2 regions of the Brevibacillus sp. FIR094 genome follow, and region 1 is predicted to be linked to the other one. Evidence: riboswitches for the same ligand, from Rfam matches in the RefSeq annotation. Region 1 holds a riboswitch; the other holds the start of a gene.
The links. Region 1 has a riboswitch for FMN ahead of ribD (bifunctional diaminohydroxyphosphoribosylaminopyrimidine deaminase/5-amino-6-(5-phosphoribosylamino)uracil reductase RibD). Riboswitches for the same ligand answer to the same signal wherever they lie in the genome.
Positions count from the first base shown of each region.

Region 1 (8,118 bases):
CGGTTAGCTATCAATGCCTCTTCCCTGTCCAAGCTTCCTATTACCGTAACCGACCAACAGTGGTCACTGGCACAAGAATGGTATGGAGTGAGGAACCAATGAGGAGGAGCAGACTACCGCGCATCAATCGACTGAAGACAAAAATGCTCCTGTTTGGGCTATGCATGTCCATCGTCCCTTTTCTGATTCTTGGTTATATCAATTTGCATACCAGTAAAGATAAGGTTCGAGAAGAGGTAGACAGAGCCAATCAGATCTACGTGGAAAATACGTTGGCGCAGTTAGATATGCTTTTTTTACATACGTCTCAATCCATGCAGGTGGTTCAGCAGCGTTTTCTCAATGAGCGCCCTAGCGATGACGATGCTTTTTTCTTGCTGAATACGTTATTGAAAACTTCACCTTACATGGAGGAAGTCGCGCTTTTTCATCAGGATGGAGAGCCGCAGTATTTGCTGAATCGTTGGAAACACCATAGGCAGGACACACCCAAGGAGAGAGACAATCAACTTCTTTCTACGATCCAGTCGGGAAAACCATACATCGGAAGCATTGTCCGATCAGCAGAAGGGAAGCTGCTGGTAACTGTCGCGATTCCTCATGTATCTGCCAACGGTGTAAAAGGCGGCATGTACGCAAAGCTCAATGTAAAGCAGTTACTCGAACAAGTCACGCTGCGAGCTCGATATGAAAACGAGGCCTATTTGTTCGTTACAGATGGGAAAAGCGATAGGTTTGCCGATCCGTTTATGCTGGGCAAGCCTTCTGATGGCTCTTTGACCTATTATGAACAAGCGGTTCCTCCTTCCTGGACACTACCAGCTGGAACTGACAAGCCTGTTATCCGTACGTATCAAGCTTCCAATGGTGATGTCATGGTCAACTATGCCATGCGCTCTTCTGTCACACATTGGGTCATTATGCTGGAGCAGTCGAGCCAAACGGCGTTTGCTACCTTTTCAAAATTGGAACAATCTCTGCTCTTTACGACCTTATTTATTGCACTTATCGTTCTGGGGATTAGCATTGTGTTCTCTGTCTCGTTTAGTCGGTTAATGGAAAAGATCGAATCAGCTGTTCAAAAAATCGCAGGTGGCGACTTATCCGTACGAATACCAGTGACGACCTCAGATGAAATTGGCAGGTTAGCAGCGTCCTGTAATGCAATGGCACAGAGTCTAGAGATGAAGACCAATCAGCTTCTCGAAGAAAAGAAACGGCTTGATCTCGTCGTCAGTGGTATGGGGATGGGGTTGATTCTCGTAGATGAGTCTTTTCGCATTCGCTGGATTAACCAAACAGCGTCGGAGTGGTTCCAAGATGCGTCTAATCTCCTGGGAAAGGACTGCCATCAGACGATTGGTCAGCAATTCAGTTCATGCAGTGGTTGCATGCTCCGAACGCGACAAATGGTAAACCAAAAACAGACTGACCTTATTTCATCCAGAGTCGATCAGGATGGACGTGTCCGTTCTTATCGACATCAGGTTTTCCCTCTGTATCCGGAGAAAGAGTCGTCTGCTTTTCTAGAGGTTATCGAGGACATCACGGAGAAACGAGAGCTAGAAGCCGCTATCGCACAAGCAGACAAGCTTGCTGCTATTGGACTCTTGGCGTCGGGAATCGCCCATGAAATCAATAATCCATTAGGCATTCTGTCGCTGTATGGCCAAGACTTGCGAGACCGTCTAGTGGAAGAGGATATTCGAGATTTACAGGATACAGGAGAGCTTACCCAATACTTGGATACGATGGATAAACAAATTAACCGTTGCAAGGAAATCACGACACGATTACTGCATTTTTCGGGGAAATCACCCGTTACCGTAGAAAAAGTAGATATTCATCAAGTGCTATCAGACATTCTCATTCTTCTGTCCCATGAAATACGTGTGAAACAGGTAACGGTGAACCAGTCTCTGTTGGCCTCTGCTCCGTTTCTTCTCGCCACGCCTGGACAGCTTCAGCAAATCGTGCTCAATCTGTTAACCAATGCGCTGTACGCGACCACGGAGCGAGGAAATATTGAGATAGCAACTGATTCTCCATCGAATGATCGAATCCGTCTGTGGATCAGAGATGATGGATGCGGTATACCCGCAGCAGATTTGCCCCATGTTTTGGAGCCCTTTTATACAACCAAGCCTCCTGGAAAAGGGACGGGTCTCGGGTTATCGGTCTGCTACGGGATTGTGACGAATTTAGGCGGAGAAATCGAGATCGAAAGTACGCCAGACAAAGGCACAACGGTTACGGTCATCCTGCCGTCGGCAAAGGGGGAATAAACAAAAAATGCACGCTGACACACGTATACTCATCGTGGATGACGAAGCAGATTTTCGCCATCTATTAACCAGTCGATTAAAGAGAAAGGGATATTTCACGCTCGAAGCAGCTGACGGAATCAACGCACAGAAGCTAGTTACCAGCGAAACGATTCATGTCATTCTGCTTGATTTGAAAATGCCTGGGATGGACGGCCTCTCCTTTTTGCAATGGTGCAAGGAAACCTCTCCTGCCATTCAAATCATTGTTGTGACCGGACACGGAACAATTGAAACAGCTATCGAAGCGATGAAACGCGGCGCTTATGATTATTTGACAAAACCATACAACCTCAATGAATTGGAGGTTTTGATTTCCAAGGCCGTCGAAAAACAGCTGTTGACCGAGGAAAACCAACAGTTGAGAGAAGCCCTATCGACAAACGGGAAAACGACGTTTCAAATCGTTGCTGAAAGCCCGAAGCTAAAAGAGGTCTTAGCAACTGCCAAGCGAGTAGCCAGTACGGATTTTCTCGTTCTCTTAAAAGGGGAAAGTGGAACAGGGAAGGATGTCATCGCGAGACTCATTTATGAATGGAGTGAGAGAGCATCTGAGGCATTCGTACCGATCAATTTGGGGGCGATACCAGAAACGATGCTGGAAAGTGAACTGTTCGGGCACGAGAAGGGAGCTTTTACAGGCGCAACGGCGCAGAAAAAGGGACTGGTAGAGATCGCCCACCTGGGGACGCTCTTTTTGGATGAAGTAGGGGACTTGCCTTTTCCTTTGCAGGTCAAGCTGCTCCGTTTTCTGGAAACCGGCGAATTTCGCCGAATAGGGAGCCCGATTCTGCACAAGGTGGATGTTCGTATCATTGCTGCTACCAATGCCGATTTGGAGAAGAAAGTGGAAGAAGGAACGTTTCGATCCGATCTTTATTTCCGGCTGCATGTCATGGATATAACGATTCCTCCTCTCATAGAAAGAAGAGAGGACATTTTGCCGCTGTCGGCTTTCTTTTTGAATCGACTCAAGCGTAAGTATTCAGTCAAACCGCTTTCTGTGAAAGCGCAGGCAGCTCTTTTCGCCTACTCATTCCCGGGGAATGTTCGGGAGTTGGCTCATATGATCGAACGTGCTGTCGTTTTGGCAAAAGGAGAGGAAATTGAGGACAAGGATCTCTTTCCTCACGAACAGCAAGTACCTCACAACCCGTCAGATAGGAAGCTCATTTCATCAACAGATACTGGGGAGGAAGAGGCATTTTTACTGAAAAATGTTGAGCGAGAACATATCAAGCATGTGCTGGACGTTCTGCAATGGAACAAGACCAGGACAGCAGAGAAGCTGGGGATTAGCGTACGTAATCTGTATCGAAAAATCGAAGAGTACGAGCTGCGACCGTGACATTTTGTCGCATACTGACCATGACATTTTGGCATGGTCTTTTCTTTTTCGTGCTGTTTGGAAGCGTCAAGCCGTTCGTTTTCCTGTTTCTATCGTATGGCACGGCTCTTGCTACTCTCCTGTTGTGAATGCACGATCAACATGGAGGAGTGAGACCTATGATCAAAAAAGAGAAGACAGGCTGGAAGAAGCTGTCTATGGTAGTGGTGGCGATGCTGGTCTTTGCAGGCTGCGCTACACAACCGACCGCTCAACCCACCTCAACAGCAGGTGAGGCCAAAAATAAAACAGCGAGTGGGGCAACTGGAGCGAGCAATCTTGATACCTATACCCCGCCTAGTATGGAGAAGGTGCCAGAAGGGCCATTGGGAGAATCGATTAAGTATGGACATAAGTTAATGAATGAAACGAGCACAGCGATCCCAGAATACACAGGGAATAAGCTCTCCTGCTCTAGTTGTCACGGGAATGCTGGAATGGATGCGACCTCCCCTTTAACGGGTGTCACCGCAGTCTATCCCCAGTACATTCCAAGGTCTGGCAAAGTTCTTACTATTGAGGATCGCATCAATGGTTGTTTTCAACGAAGTATGAACGGAAAGCCATTGCCTTACAACAGCGATGAAATGAGAGCGATGGTTGCCTATCTGACGTATATCTCAACAGATGTACCAGTAGGAATTAAAGAGCGCCCGTGGATAGAGAAAAATGATATGAAGAGCGTACCTCAACCGAGTGTGGCAAATGGAGAAGCACTCTTTCAAAAATCGTGTTTGCAATGCCATGCAGCTGATGGTTCAGGAACAGGACCAAACTCTGGACCAGCGCTATGGGGGGATAACTCTTTCAATATTGGTGCGGGTATGGCCCGAATTTCCAAAGCTGCTGGCTACATTCAGCGCAATATGCCTCTAGGTGAAATGGGCGGTATCAAACAAGGCTCGTTAACGGATCAAGAAGCAGCGGACCTAGCAGCCTATATTTTGTCCAAGCCACGTCCAGACTTTGCCAAAAAGGCACAAGACTGGCCAGCTGGAGGAGTTCCAAAGGATGTGCCGTATGAAGTAGAAAGCGCCAAGAAGAAGCAGTAGGAACTCAATATCTAAGCCCAAAAAGGGACTGTCCCAAAAGTTATAAAATGACGGAGGGATCGTCCCCTTTTTTGATAAAATGGAAGTATCAATCACAGGAGTGAACTCTTGAACCAGCATGGCGTCTTGTCAAAAAAGGAGGCACAAAATGAGCAGAACCTTTCAAAAAGGCATTATTTTCGATATGGACAACACCTTGCTGCAATCCAGGATCAATTTTGCAGAGATGAAGCGGGCCATTTTTCAGCTATGGGTGGATAATGGGATCGTTTCTTCTACACTGGAGTGGGAAAAGCATACCGCGTCGCAGCTCATTGAGATCGGGCGAAAAGCGGAGCAGATGACGAGTGAGCTGGAGCAAGCGATGTGGGATGCGGTAACCGCGATTGAGAAGAAAGGGATGCATGGGGCTGTATTGGAGCAGCACGCGGTAGAAGTGCTAGAGGAATTGAAGAACCGCTATCAGCTGTATATCCTAACCAACAACGCTTATGCCGCGGCAGAGGAGGCTTTGAACGAGACGGGAATCGCCTCTTACTTTGATGAAATTGTAGCCCGCGAGCAGATGACGATCTTGAAGCCATCTCCATCGGGCATTCACTATATTCGCAGCCGCAAGCCAGATTGGCCTGTTTCGGCTTGGACGATGATCGGAGATTCGTGGATCGATGGTAAGGCGGCATGCGACGGACAAGTCGCTTTTATTGCCTATCAAGGGAACGAGCAGGACATGGAGCAAAATGGCGTTGTGCCAAGAGCGTACATAAATGATTTGAAACAACTCCTGACCGTCCTTGAAGAGTGTGAGCAAGGCTAAAGTGCACTTCTCCAATAAATGATTACAGACAATAGCGAAAAATGTGCTATACTTTGCATAACTGAATACCAGCCTTCAGGGTAGGGTGCAATTCCCGACCGGCGGTAATGACGAACGCACGTCTGAGCCCGCGACTCGCTATCGAAGCAGTTGATAGCGACTGACTTGGTGCAAATCCAAGGCCGACGGTACAGTCCGGATGGGAGAAGGTATTTGGAATGGCCTATTTCGTCGTTTTTTTGAAAAACGGTTGGAATAAGGCTTCTTTCTCGACGCCCTGAGTATACGATTCTTGGGCGTTTTTGTTTTTCGTTAAAACTTCATAGCGACAATCTTCAGGGCAAGGTGAAATTCCTGACCGGCGGTAATGGCGTACGTACGTCTGAGCCCGCGACTCGCTGACCACGCTTACAGCGACTGATCTGGTGAAAAACCAGAGCCGACGGTACAGTCCGGATGGAAGAAGATTTTTGTGCTTTCTTCATTTGTTTTTGAAAAACGAATGAGGTAAGGCTTCTTTCCCTATGCCCTGAAACGCTTTGAGGTTTCAAGGGCTTTTTGCGTTGTGCTTGGCTGGAATGCTGGAACAGAAAGGAGTGCGGTATGGAACAGGACAGCAAGTACATGGGACTGGCGCTGGAACTGGCACGATCGGCACGAGGCCAAACCAGTCCGAATCCCATGGTCGGAGCTGTGATTGTGAAGGATGGAACCATCGTGGGAATGGGAGCGCATCTGCGGGCAGGAGAACCCCATGCTGAGGTGCACGCACTAAGGATGGCTGGGGAAAAAGCGCAAGGTGCGACCGTGTACGTAACGCTGGAGCCTTGCAGTCACTACGGGAAAACACCGCCGTGTGCAGAGGCGTTGATTGCAGCTGATGTACGTCGTGTCGTTGTAGCGACACTCGACCCGAATCCTCTGGTGGCGGGACGAGGAATGGAGAGGCTGCGGGCAGCAGGGCTGGAAGTGGCGGTGGGTGTGAGAGAAGAGGAAGCGAAGGCGCTCAATGAGGTCTTTTTCCATTACATCCAGACCAGACGTCCATTTGTGACGGTAAAGACGGCAAGTACATTGGATGGGAAAATCGCTTCGTTCACGGGACACAGTCGGTGGATCACTGGAGGAGAGGCTCGGGCAGAGGTGCATGAACTGCGCAGGCAGCACGATGCGATCCTGGTCGGGGTTGGGACGATTCTCGCTGATGACTCACTATTGACGGCGCGCCAGGAAGAGCAACGGTTTGGGAGCCAGCCAGTTCGAGTGATTTTGGACAGCCAATTACGGACGCCGCTGGATGCCCGTGTCGTCCAGAATGCAGATGCGAAGACGTGGATCTTTACGACAGATGCAGCCCCAAGGGAAAAGCAGGAGCTGCTTGTGGCAAGAGGAGTAAGGGTCATCACAACGGAGGCTCCAATTCGCGTGGAAAAGGTGCTGGATACGTTGGGAGAGCTGGGGATTACTTCATTGCTTGTGGAGGGCGGACAGGAAGTCAATGGCTCCTTTTTGCAGGCGAGAGCGATTCAAAAGGTCGTGAGCCATATCGCGCTAAAGCTGATCGGAGGAAGGGGCGCGCCTTCGCCATTCGGTGGTCAAGGCTTTGCGACGATGGGAGAAGCGGTACAGCTGACAGATGTCTCAATCATGGCTATAGGGAAAGGTGATGTACAGATCATCGGGTACCCACAATGGGAAGATCAGACGTAGCAAGTGAGGAGGAGAGAGCATGTTCACGGGACTGGTAGAAGAAGTGGGCGTGTTGGAATCGATTCAAGGGAACGAGCAGGCGAGTCGACTGGTCATCCGCGCACAGCAGGTACTCGAAGGGGTGAAGCACGGCGACAGTATCTCGGTCAATGGTATTTGCCTTACCGTTACTTCTTTTTCAAATCGTCAGTTTAGCGTCGATGTGATGCCAGAGACGATGAACAAGACGAGCTTGCGGCAATTACGCAGCGGACAGCGAGTGAATTTGGAGAGAGCGATGCGGCTGGGGGACCGTTTTGGCGGGCATATCGTCTCTGGACATGTAGATGGGACCGGAATGGTTGCTTCACGAGAGGTGAATGCGAATGCTGTCGTGTTTCGGATGGAGGCCAAACCACAACTGTTGAAGTATGTTATCGCCCGTGGATCGATTTGCATAGATGGCATCAGTCTCACCGTGGTGGACGTAAACGATAGCGGTTTTACCGTTTCGATCATTCCGCATACGCTGGCGAATACGAGTCTTGCAGACAGACGACCTGGGGACTTGGTGAATCTCGAAACAGATGTCATCGGCAAATATGTGGAGCGATTGTTAGGTTATCAAAACCATGGGGGTACAGAAAAATCTGGCGGGCTCAGTCTAACCTTTTTGCAGGAAAACGGCTTCGCGTGAGAAGGAGGGAGAAAGCATGTTTCATCGCATAGAAGAAGCATTGGAAGATTTGCGTCAGGGCAAGGCAGTCATCGTGGTAGATGATGAGGATCGGGAAAATGAAGGAGATTTTGTCTGCATGGCCGAAGCGGCTACACCTGAAATGATCAATT
Region 1 is NZ_JBEAES010000004.1:234,047-242,164, forward strand. It holds gene ACQ5DJ_RS05170 (ABC transporter substrate-binding protein) at 1-102, shown strand, start outside; gene ACQ5DJ_RS05175 (sensor histidine kinase) at 99-2,285, shown strand; gene ACQ5DJ_RS05180 (sigma-54-dependent transcriptional regulator) at 2,293-3,672, shown strand; gene ACQ5DJ_RS05185 (c-type cytochrome) at 3,831-4,763, shown strand; gene ACQ5DJ_RS05190 (HAD family hydrolase) at 4,912-5,580, shown strand; FMN riboswitch at 5,648-5,795, shown strand; FMN riboswitch at 5,908-6,052, shown strand; gene ribD (bifunctional diaminohydroxyphosphoribosylaminopyrimidine deaminase/5-amino-6-(5-phosphoribosylamino)uracil reductase RibD) at 6,184-7,290, shown strand; gene ACQ5DJ_RS05200 (riboflavin synthase) at 7,310-7,966, shown strand; partial or broken gene ACQ5DJ_RS05205 (bifunctional 3,4-dihydroxy-2-butanone-4-phosphate synthase/GTP cyclohydrolase II) at 7,983-8,118, shown strand, end outside.

Region 2 (8,118 bases), on a different contig from region 1:
TCCGACGGAAATCCCAAGCGCAAGTACTTGCTCTTTGTTTGTGACCTTTTCATCCAGTCGAACTTCCATGTTCGCCTCATTGCGCTCAGCTTTCCCGGCTTCTGAGCTGTATACATGTACGGAAGCTTTGGTGGACAAAATGGTACCAGTTACAAGACGTCCGCTGCTAGTCTCTACAACGCAGTGCTCCCCTTCAATCGCATTGAACGCAAATCCGCCGATCAAGGTCAACTTCAAACGCCCGTTGCTCTTGATTTCTTTTACCATCGCGCCCAGCGTATCGACGTGAGCAGTCAAGAGTCTTGCTTTGTCGTTATTGGACCCCGCTACTGTTGCAACGATTGCCCCTTTGTTTGTCCGTTTATAGGAAACGCAAAGATTTTCTAACTCTTGTGCAACCCAGGCCATTACTTTTTCCGTATTGCCAGATGGACTTGGGATGTTCGCCAATTGGCAAAAGCTTTGTACAACATATTCCGTAGATACACTCATTTGTATATTCCTCCATTCGCCCATTGCGAAATAAAAGTTAGGATGGAAGCTCTTCCTTAATAAATTGAAGCACTTCCTGCACATGCCCTTTGACCTTTACTTTTGACCATACTTTTGCAATGTTGCCTTCTTTGTCGATGATGAACGTCGTGCGTTCTATGCCCATGTACTCTCGTCCGTACATTTTTTTCAATACCCACACACCATAAGCCTCTGCCACTTGGTGATCCAGATCCGCCAGAAGTGGAAAAGGCAATTCGTGCTTCGCGATAAATTTGTCATGCGATTTCACAGAATCCGGACTGATTCCGAGAACAACTGTATTCAGTTCAGCAAAGCCCGAATGGAAGTCACGAAAGTCGCATGCTTCTGTGGTACATGTCGGTGTTTGGTCCTTTGGATAAAAATAAAGCACTACATTTTGTCCATGAAATTGGGAAAGTGAGAGGGTCTGATTGTCGCTCGCCTGCAAAGTAAATGCAGGTGCAGCTTGTCCTACTGCCATCAAACTTTTCCCTCCTCTCGATAATATCCTGTTTTCGCTGGTCCCATTTTACCACAATCTAGTAGTCACTTCATCCGCATACAAGTTGCGCTTTGATTCAGAAAAGGATAGAATAAAAAAAAATAAAATTTGGCCTAGTCAGTTGGATGGTGAATTCGCATGAAAGAGTTTTTTGAAGTAACAGATCCAGAAGCGCTAAAATCGCTTGCTATAGCGGAACGGGTTAAAATTTTGGAACTCTTTGAAGATTTGGAGCCCAGAACGGCCAAACAAATCGCTACAGAACTAGGCGAAAATGCTGCACGGCTACATTACCATGTGAAGGAGCTCGTGCGTGTTGGGCTGCTCGAGCAAGTGGATACCCGGGTAAAAGGCTCTATTGTGGAGAAATATTATGAGCCTGTTGCCAAGGTCATTCAGGTCAAGCTCCAATTGATGATTGAAGAAAACGCTCAACAATTAAGTGATGTCATGTTTACTCCGTTTCGCACTACGGAAAAAGACCTCATGCGAACTCTCAATCGCTTCGTCGCAAGCGACCAAGATGTTCGGAAAGAATACCAAAATACGTTCGCTTTTAATTTGACTGAATTTTATTTGAGTCAAGAGGAACGTAATCAATTTGTAGAAGACATCTCTGAACTGTTGCAAAAGTACAAAGGGTTCAAATCGGAATCTGGCCGTCGAAAATTCAAGTTTTTCGACATCCTGTTCCCATTGACTCCAGCTGACCCAACAGATGATGCAGATGATCATTTTGATGATTCGGATGAATAAGTCACCAAGAAAACCATCAGATACGATGGTTTTCTTTCATTTTCTAATCAAAGGAGGACTCCAATGCGGACGATCTTGTTTGATTTCGACGGCACAGTTGCCGATACCCTCCCCTTGATCTTCACCGCTTTTCGCGCTACCTTTCAGCAGTTTTTACAAGAGCATTATACTGACGAGCAGATTGTAGCTCTCTTTGGCCCCACAGAAACAGGCATTTTGCAAAACAAGCTTCCCCCACATGCGCATGACAACGCCTTTGCTCATTTTTATCGTGTATACACAGAGGAACACTCCCGCGTACAAAACCCGGGAAATATCCGAAGCATGCTCGATGAACTTCACGCAGCGGGTATCCAAATGGGAATCGTAACAGGAAAAGGACGAAAAAGCGCTGACATCTCCCTTCGAGAATGGGGATTAGATTCGTATTTTTCCGTCGTGATCACAGGGGATGAGGTCACACATCCAAAGCCTCATCCAGAAGGTATTTTTACCGCTATGACACAGCTAGGCGCTACGCCTGCAGAAACCATTTTCGTAGGTGACAGTGATGCTGACGTGTTGGCTGGTCGAGCCGCTGGTTTGCGAAAAGTCGGTGTGGATTGGCTTTCGGTTACACAAAAGTCGGGAAAATTCGATCCCGAGCCTGACTACCACTTTACGGATGTGCAAGCTTTTACCGATTGGATCCTCAGACGCTAGATGAAAAAGGGTGTGCCCTGCCGCCGAAGCGTGGACGCACCCTTTTTTTGTTTAATACGCCCGTCCGAACCAGACACTATACTGTGACTCTTTGCCGCAGCAAAGGCAGGCTTTCTTTTGTACAGGAGGCTCAAACGGGATGTTACGAGAGGTGAACTTGGTTTCCTCTTTGACCTTCGATTCACAAGCATCATCCCCACACCAGCCAGCTAACACCCATCCGCTCGTCTTGTTTTCGCTCTCTTTTTTGGCAATATGATCGGATAGCTGCTCCAGTGTATCAATCCCCAAATATGAGTTCTCATCACGGAAGGCTAGTGCTTTTTGGAACATATTTTGCTGAATCTCTTCCAACAGTTGAACAACTGTCTGCACGATACCTTCAAGTGATACCGTCACCTTCTCCCCTGTATCACGTCGAGCCAGAATTACTTGACCATTTTCCACGTCACGTGGGCCGAGCTCCAGACGCAGAGGAACCCCGCGCATTTCCCATTCATTGAACTTCCAGCCTGGTGTTTCTTCACGAAGATCAGCACGGACACGCACTCCTGCCGCCTTGATGTCGTCAAAGAGTGGATCAAACGCCTCCATCACCTTCTCGCGTAGTTTCATCGGACCAACTGGGATCAAAATAACCTGTGTCGGAGCCATGCGAGGCGGCAACACGAGACCACGGTCATCGCCATGCACCATGATCATCGAACCAATCAGTCGCGTAGAGGTTCCCCATGATGTAGTGTGAACGTACTTGAACTGATTATCACGATCCAAAAACTTGATTTCAAAGCCGCGCGCGAATTTATCGCCCAAATAGTGCGAGGTGCCTGCTTGCACTGCTTTGCCATCCTTCATCATCGCTTCAATGGAATACGTGTCGACAGCACCAGCAAAGCGTTCACTTGGTGTTTTTTGTCCCTTCCAAACCGGAATAGCCAGCTCCTGCTCGACGACCTCTCGGTATATCTCTAGCATTTGCATCGTTTCCTGACGAGCTTCTTCCTCTGTCGCATGTGCCGTGTGGCCTTCCTGCCAGAGAAATTCCGATGTCCGCAAGAACGGCATCGTCCGCTTTTCCCAACGAAAAACGTTAGCCCATTGATTGATTAATACAGGCAGGTCGCGGTAGCTCTGAATCCATTGGCTGTACATATGTCCGATGATCGTCTCGGAGGTTGGACGTAGTGCGAGCTTTTCTTCTAACGGCTCGCCCCCAGCCTCTGTTACCCAAGGCAGCTCAGGATTGAAGCCCTCGATATGCTCTTTTTCTTTTTGAAAGAAGGACTCGGGGATCAGCATCGGGAAATAGGCATTGCGATGCCCTGTCTCTTTGAAGCGCTTATTCATTGCCTCTTGAATTCGTTCCCATAGCTCAAAGCCATCCGGCTTGAACACGATGCAGCCGCGTACCGGTGTGTAGTCCATCAAATCCGCCTTTTTAATGGCATCGATGTACCAACGCGAAAAATCCTCCGATTGCGGTGTAATTTCTTTTACAAACGCTTTGTCCTCTTTCATCCGACTACGCTCCTTTTGATCTTACGTAAAATGCAAAAAATCCCCCATCCCAAAAAGGGACGGAGGATCAACTTCCGCGGTACCACCCTGATTGACTACAGCATACGCCATAGTCCTCTCGATAAACCCGATAACGGTGGGCATCCGGCTAAGCTCTTCACCAGCGGCTTCAGGATGGGATGCAGTTATCCTTTACGTATCAGCCTTCCAGACTAGGGCCGACTCTCTGTCACGTGGGAATAGCTGCGGGTCCTTTCATAGCCTTTTGTGACTATCTATTAACTAAACATATTAGCGAGTCACATCGTGGTTGTCAATTGTTGGTACGCGCAGCGATTCTGGAGCCGAGCTTCACGTAGATCGGATACGCGACCACTGAAATCATAACACCTTTGAAGAGATTGAATGGTACGATTCCGTACAGAACTAATGACCAAATACTTGTCGCATTGAACATAGTCAAGAGCTGTTCAATCGGCATTTGATAAAGCACAGCGTACGCAGGCAACAGTACATATGCATTTGCCACAGCCATGACAATCGTCATCAAAATCGTTCCCAGAGCGAGACCAGTCAGGAAGCCTTTTTTGCCTTGGCCGAGACGCTGCATGTAGACAGCCGCAAAAATAAAGCTTGATCCTGCTACAACGTTTGCGAGCTCACCGATCAACAGACCGTCTGTATTTTTGAAAAGCATGTGCAGTGTATTTTTCAGTACCTCGATAATAACGCCGGCTACAGGTCCGTACATGAGTCCCCCGATCAATGCCGGGAGTGTACTGAAGTCGAGTTTCAAAAAGCTAGGCATCAGCGGAACAGGAACCTCGAGATACTGCAGAATAAATGCAACGGCCGCCAGCATGGGAATCGTCACCAGCTTTTGAGTTGCACGTGTGCGCGAAGAATGCAGCGCTGTTTCTTTCATGTTTACCATCTCCTCATTTTTCTACTCCTTCTTGAGGAATGGCAACAGTCGTTGTAAGCTCACACGTCTTGTTACACAAACAAAAATAAACCCTGTGGTTATAAGTTCCACAGGGCATTTGCAAGCGTATGACAAAACCGTGCGCAAATAAAAGGTACAAGAAACAAGAGGACTGGCCTCTACGTTCTCATCCCGTTTGCACAGGCAAACAAGCACGTGTGATAAACGTACTGTCGTCATCCTTCTCCCATCCAGACTGTACTGTCGGCTCTGGAATCACACCAGATCCTGCACTCCGTCGCTATTTGCAGCTCGGGAGGCTCGCGGGCTTAACATGCACAAAGCATGATCACCGCCGGTCGGGAATTTCACCCTGCCCCGAAGGAATGTGTAGTTGTATACAGCATATTATACTGCTGTTTTTTGATTTGACAATAGAGGAAACTGCCAGCTCGACACTTTTTGTTTATTTTTCCGATTTGTTTAGTTGGAATAATGATAATAATCGGCTTGGTTGTTACCTTGACCAAAAAGAAATAGACCGCCCTTGAGTCCACACTCTGCGGTCTATTTCACAACCAGATTTGAGCCGTACCCCTTTACGGGAAGCGCCGATTGTACCGACCGTTCCGTTTGCAGCCGGGACGGTCTTTACTAGGAATGATAAATAATCAAGAACCTGCTCCCCGATACTTCGTAACTCCCCAGTTCCAGACTAACAGCCCGATCCCGAAAAAGATGACAGCCACTACCGGAGTCATTGCGGCATAAGTGTACCAAACTTCCTTGCGCAAAAAGTAAGCCGCCGGATAAACACCCACAAAGGCAAATGGCAGCACGTAGGTGAGCACAAAGCGAATTGCCTTGTTGTACACGTCTACCGGATAGCGCCCATATTGCTGGATGTTGTAGATCATCGGGGCAATCCCTGTCCGCGAGTCAGAAAAGAAGCTAACCGCAGCAATTGCAGTATACACGCCACCGTAAATCAGTGCCCCACTGATTGAGAGCCCGATAAAGATGAACACGTCGTACCAGTAAAACGACAAATCAAGTTGAATAGCAGCATACCCCATGATGATGATCCCTGTTATGACTCCAAAAATGCGGTCTGGCGCAATCGACTCGAGGCATACCTGTGCCAGATTGTGAATCGGTCTCGTCAGGATGCGATCCATCTCGCCCCGAATGATATACCGTTCGTTGAAGTCCCAAAAACCGAAGAACATTGAGAACAATGCGTATGGAACCAAAAAGAAACCATAGATAAAGATAATCTCATCACGCGTCCAATCCCCCATAAGCGGAACATGCGTGAACACGACAATAATAAAGATGAGATTGATCAACTCAGAAACCAGATTGGACACAAAATCCCCGATAAAATCCGTTCGATAGGCAAGTCTCGTCTTGAAGTACTGACTCAGGTAGTCGGCAAAAATACTGAAAATATGTCTCATGTTTTGCATGCTCTACCCTCCTTGCACAACCAGCTTGTTGCGGGCAAGACGCCACATCACCAAGATGGGAACCAGTATGACAAACATCCAGATGACCTGAAAACCGATCAATTCCCAGGAGCGTTCCGTTGTAATCGCTCCTGTGAAGATCAAGCTCGGATAGTAGTTAACCGCCTGAAAGGGAAGGTAACCCATTACCGTTTGCGCCCATCCCGGGAAAAAGCTGATCGGAAGCACGAGACCAGACAACAGATCCACCACGACCCGCTTGGCTCGCATCATGCCATCGTTTCGGAACAGGAAGAAAGTCAGCAAGCCTGTCACCAGGTTGATTTGTGTATTGATCAAAAACGCACACATCAAGCTGATCAAATACAGCCCCCATCCAGTCGCTGTCGCCGGGAAGCTGAACGGAATGATCAGGCTGATAAGGAAGATCCCTGGACCCGCGAAAAAGAGAAACCGAAAGATCCCTTCCCCAAACGCCTGCGCCGTTTTCACGGACAAGTAATTATAAGGGCGTATCATTTCGATCGCGACCTTGCCTTCTCGGACGTCCTGGGCTATTTCTGTATCGATGTTGTTAAAATAAAACGCACGCGACATCCAAGCAATCGCAACGTAGGAAGTCATCTGTTCCACCGTAAGCCCGCCCAGTTGCTGCTGTCCTCCGTAGATCGCTCCCCACAAAAAGTAGTACGCACCGATGTTGATCGCGTAGATAATGATGCCGCTGTAATAATTCACACGATAGGCAAGCATCGTCAAAAACCTCATGCGGATGAGTTCCATATATAGCTTACGCATGGCTGGCTACCTCTTGGTCTGAGGAATAAATGTTGCGAACAATATCCTCTGTACTCGTCTCCTCGATTTTCACGTCGCTGACTTCAAAGGCTGACATGACCGTCGACAAAACAAAAGGCAGCATTTCCTGACTCCGCGCTACTTTTACACTGAGAGTAAAATCATTGATTTGCTCGATCTCACAAGGCATCTCTCCCAATGCCTGACGGAGTGCGGCTGTTGACGTGCGCTTTTTCATTTGGAAGGACACCTCTGTGCCATTGCCCCATTTTTCCTTGAGGTCATTCAACAAGCCATCGAAGATCAGCTTCCCTTTGTCCATGACAAGCACGCGTTTACAGAGTGCTTCGATGTCTGACACATCGTGAGTCGTCAACAAGATCGTCATATTTTCCGTCTCGTTCAGATTGCGGAGAAACTCTCGGATTTTTTGCTTAACGAGCACATCGAGTCCAACTGTCGGTTCATCGAGAAACAGCAGGCGTGGCTTATGAATCAATGAAGCAGCCACTTCACAGCGCATCCGCTGACCGAGACTCAGCTTGCGCACTGGCTGACTGACGAACGGAGAAATCTCCAGCTCCTCAATCAAACGCTCCAGCCACTTTTCTCCTTCTGCCTCATCTACCTTATAAACACTCTTCAACAGACGGAAGGACTCTATCGGAGAAAGATCCCACCAAAGCTGAGAGCGCTGCCCGAAAACAACTCCGATGGAACGAACGTACTCTTCCCGCTGCTTGAAAGGCACATAGCCGTTAATGACGATTTCTCCGTTGCTCGGGGTCAAGATACCCGTCAGCATCTTGATCGTGGTCGATTTTCCGGCACCATTTTCCCCAATCAGCGCGAACATTTCCCCTTCCTTTACTGTAAAGGAAAGGTCATCCACCGCATTTACCGTCTTATACTCCCGACTGAACAAATCTCGA
Region 2 is NZ_JBEAES010000052.1:7,924-16,041, forward strand. It holds gene ACQ5DJ_RS27825 (M42 family metallopeptidase) at 1-492, opposite strand, end outside; gene bcp (thioredoxin-dependent thiol peroxidase) at 530-1,000, opposite strand; gene ACQ5DJ_RS27835 (helix-turn-helix domain-containing protein) at 1,157-1,774, shown strand; gene ACQ5DJ_RS27840 (HAD family hydrolase) at 1,838-2,476, shown strand; gene proS (proline--tRNA ligase) at 2,528-3,994, opposite strand; gene ACQ5DJ_RS27850 (ECF transporter S component) at 4,308-4,919, opposite strand; FMN riboswitch at 5,155-5,309, opposite strand; gene ACQ5DJ_RS27855 (ABC transporter permease) at 5,591-6,388, opposite strand; gene ACQ5DJ_RS27860 (ABC transporter permease) at 6,392-7,186, opposite strand; gene ACQ5DJ_RS27865 (ABC transporter ATP-binding protein) at 7,179-8,118, opposite strand, start outside.
Region 2: another riboswitch for FMN. It lies ahead of ACQ5DJ_RS27850 (ECF transporter S component); the one in region 1 lies ahead of ribD (bifunctional diaminohydroxyphosphoribosylaminopyrimidine deaminase/5-amino-6-(5-phosphoribosylamino)uracil reductase RibD).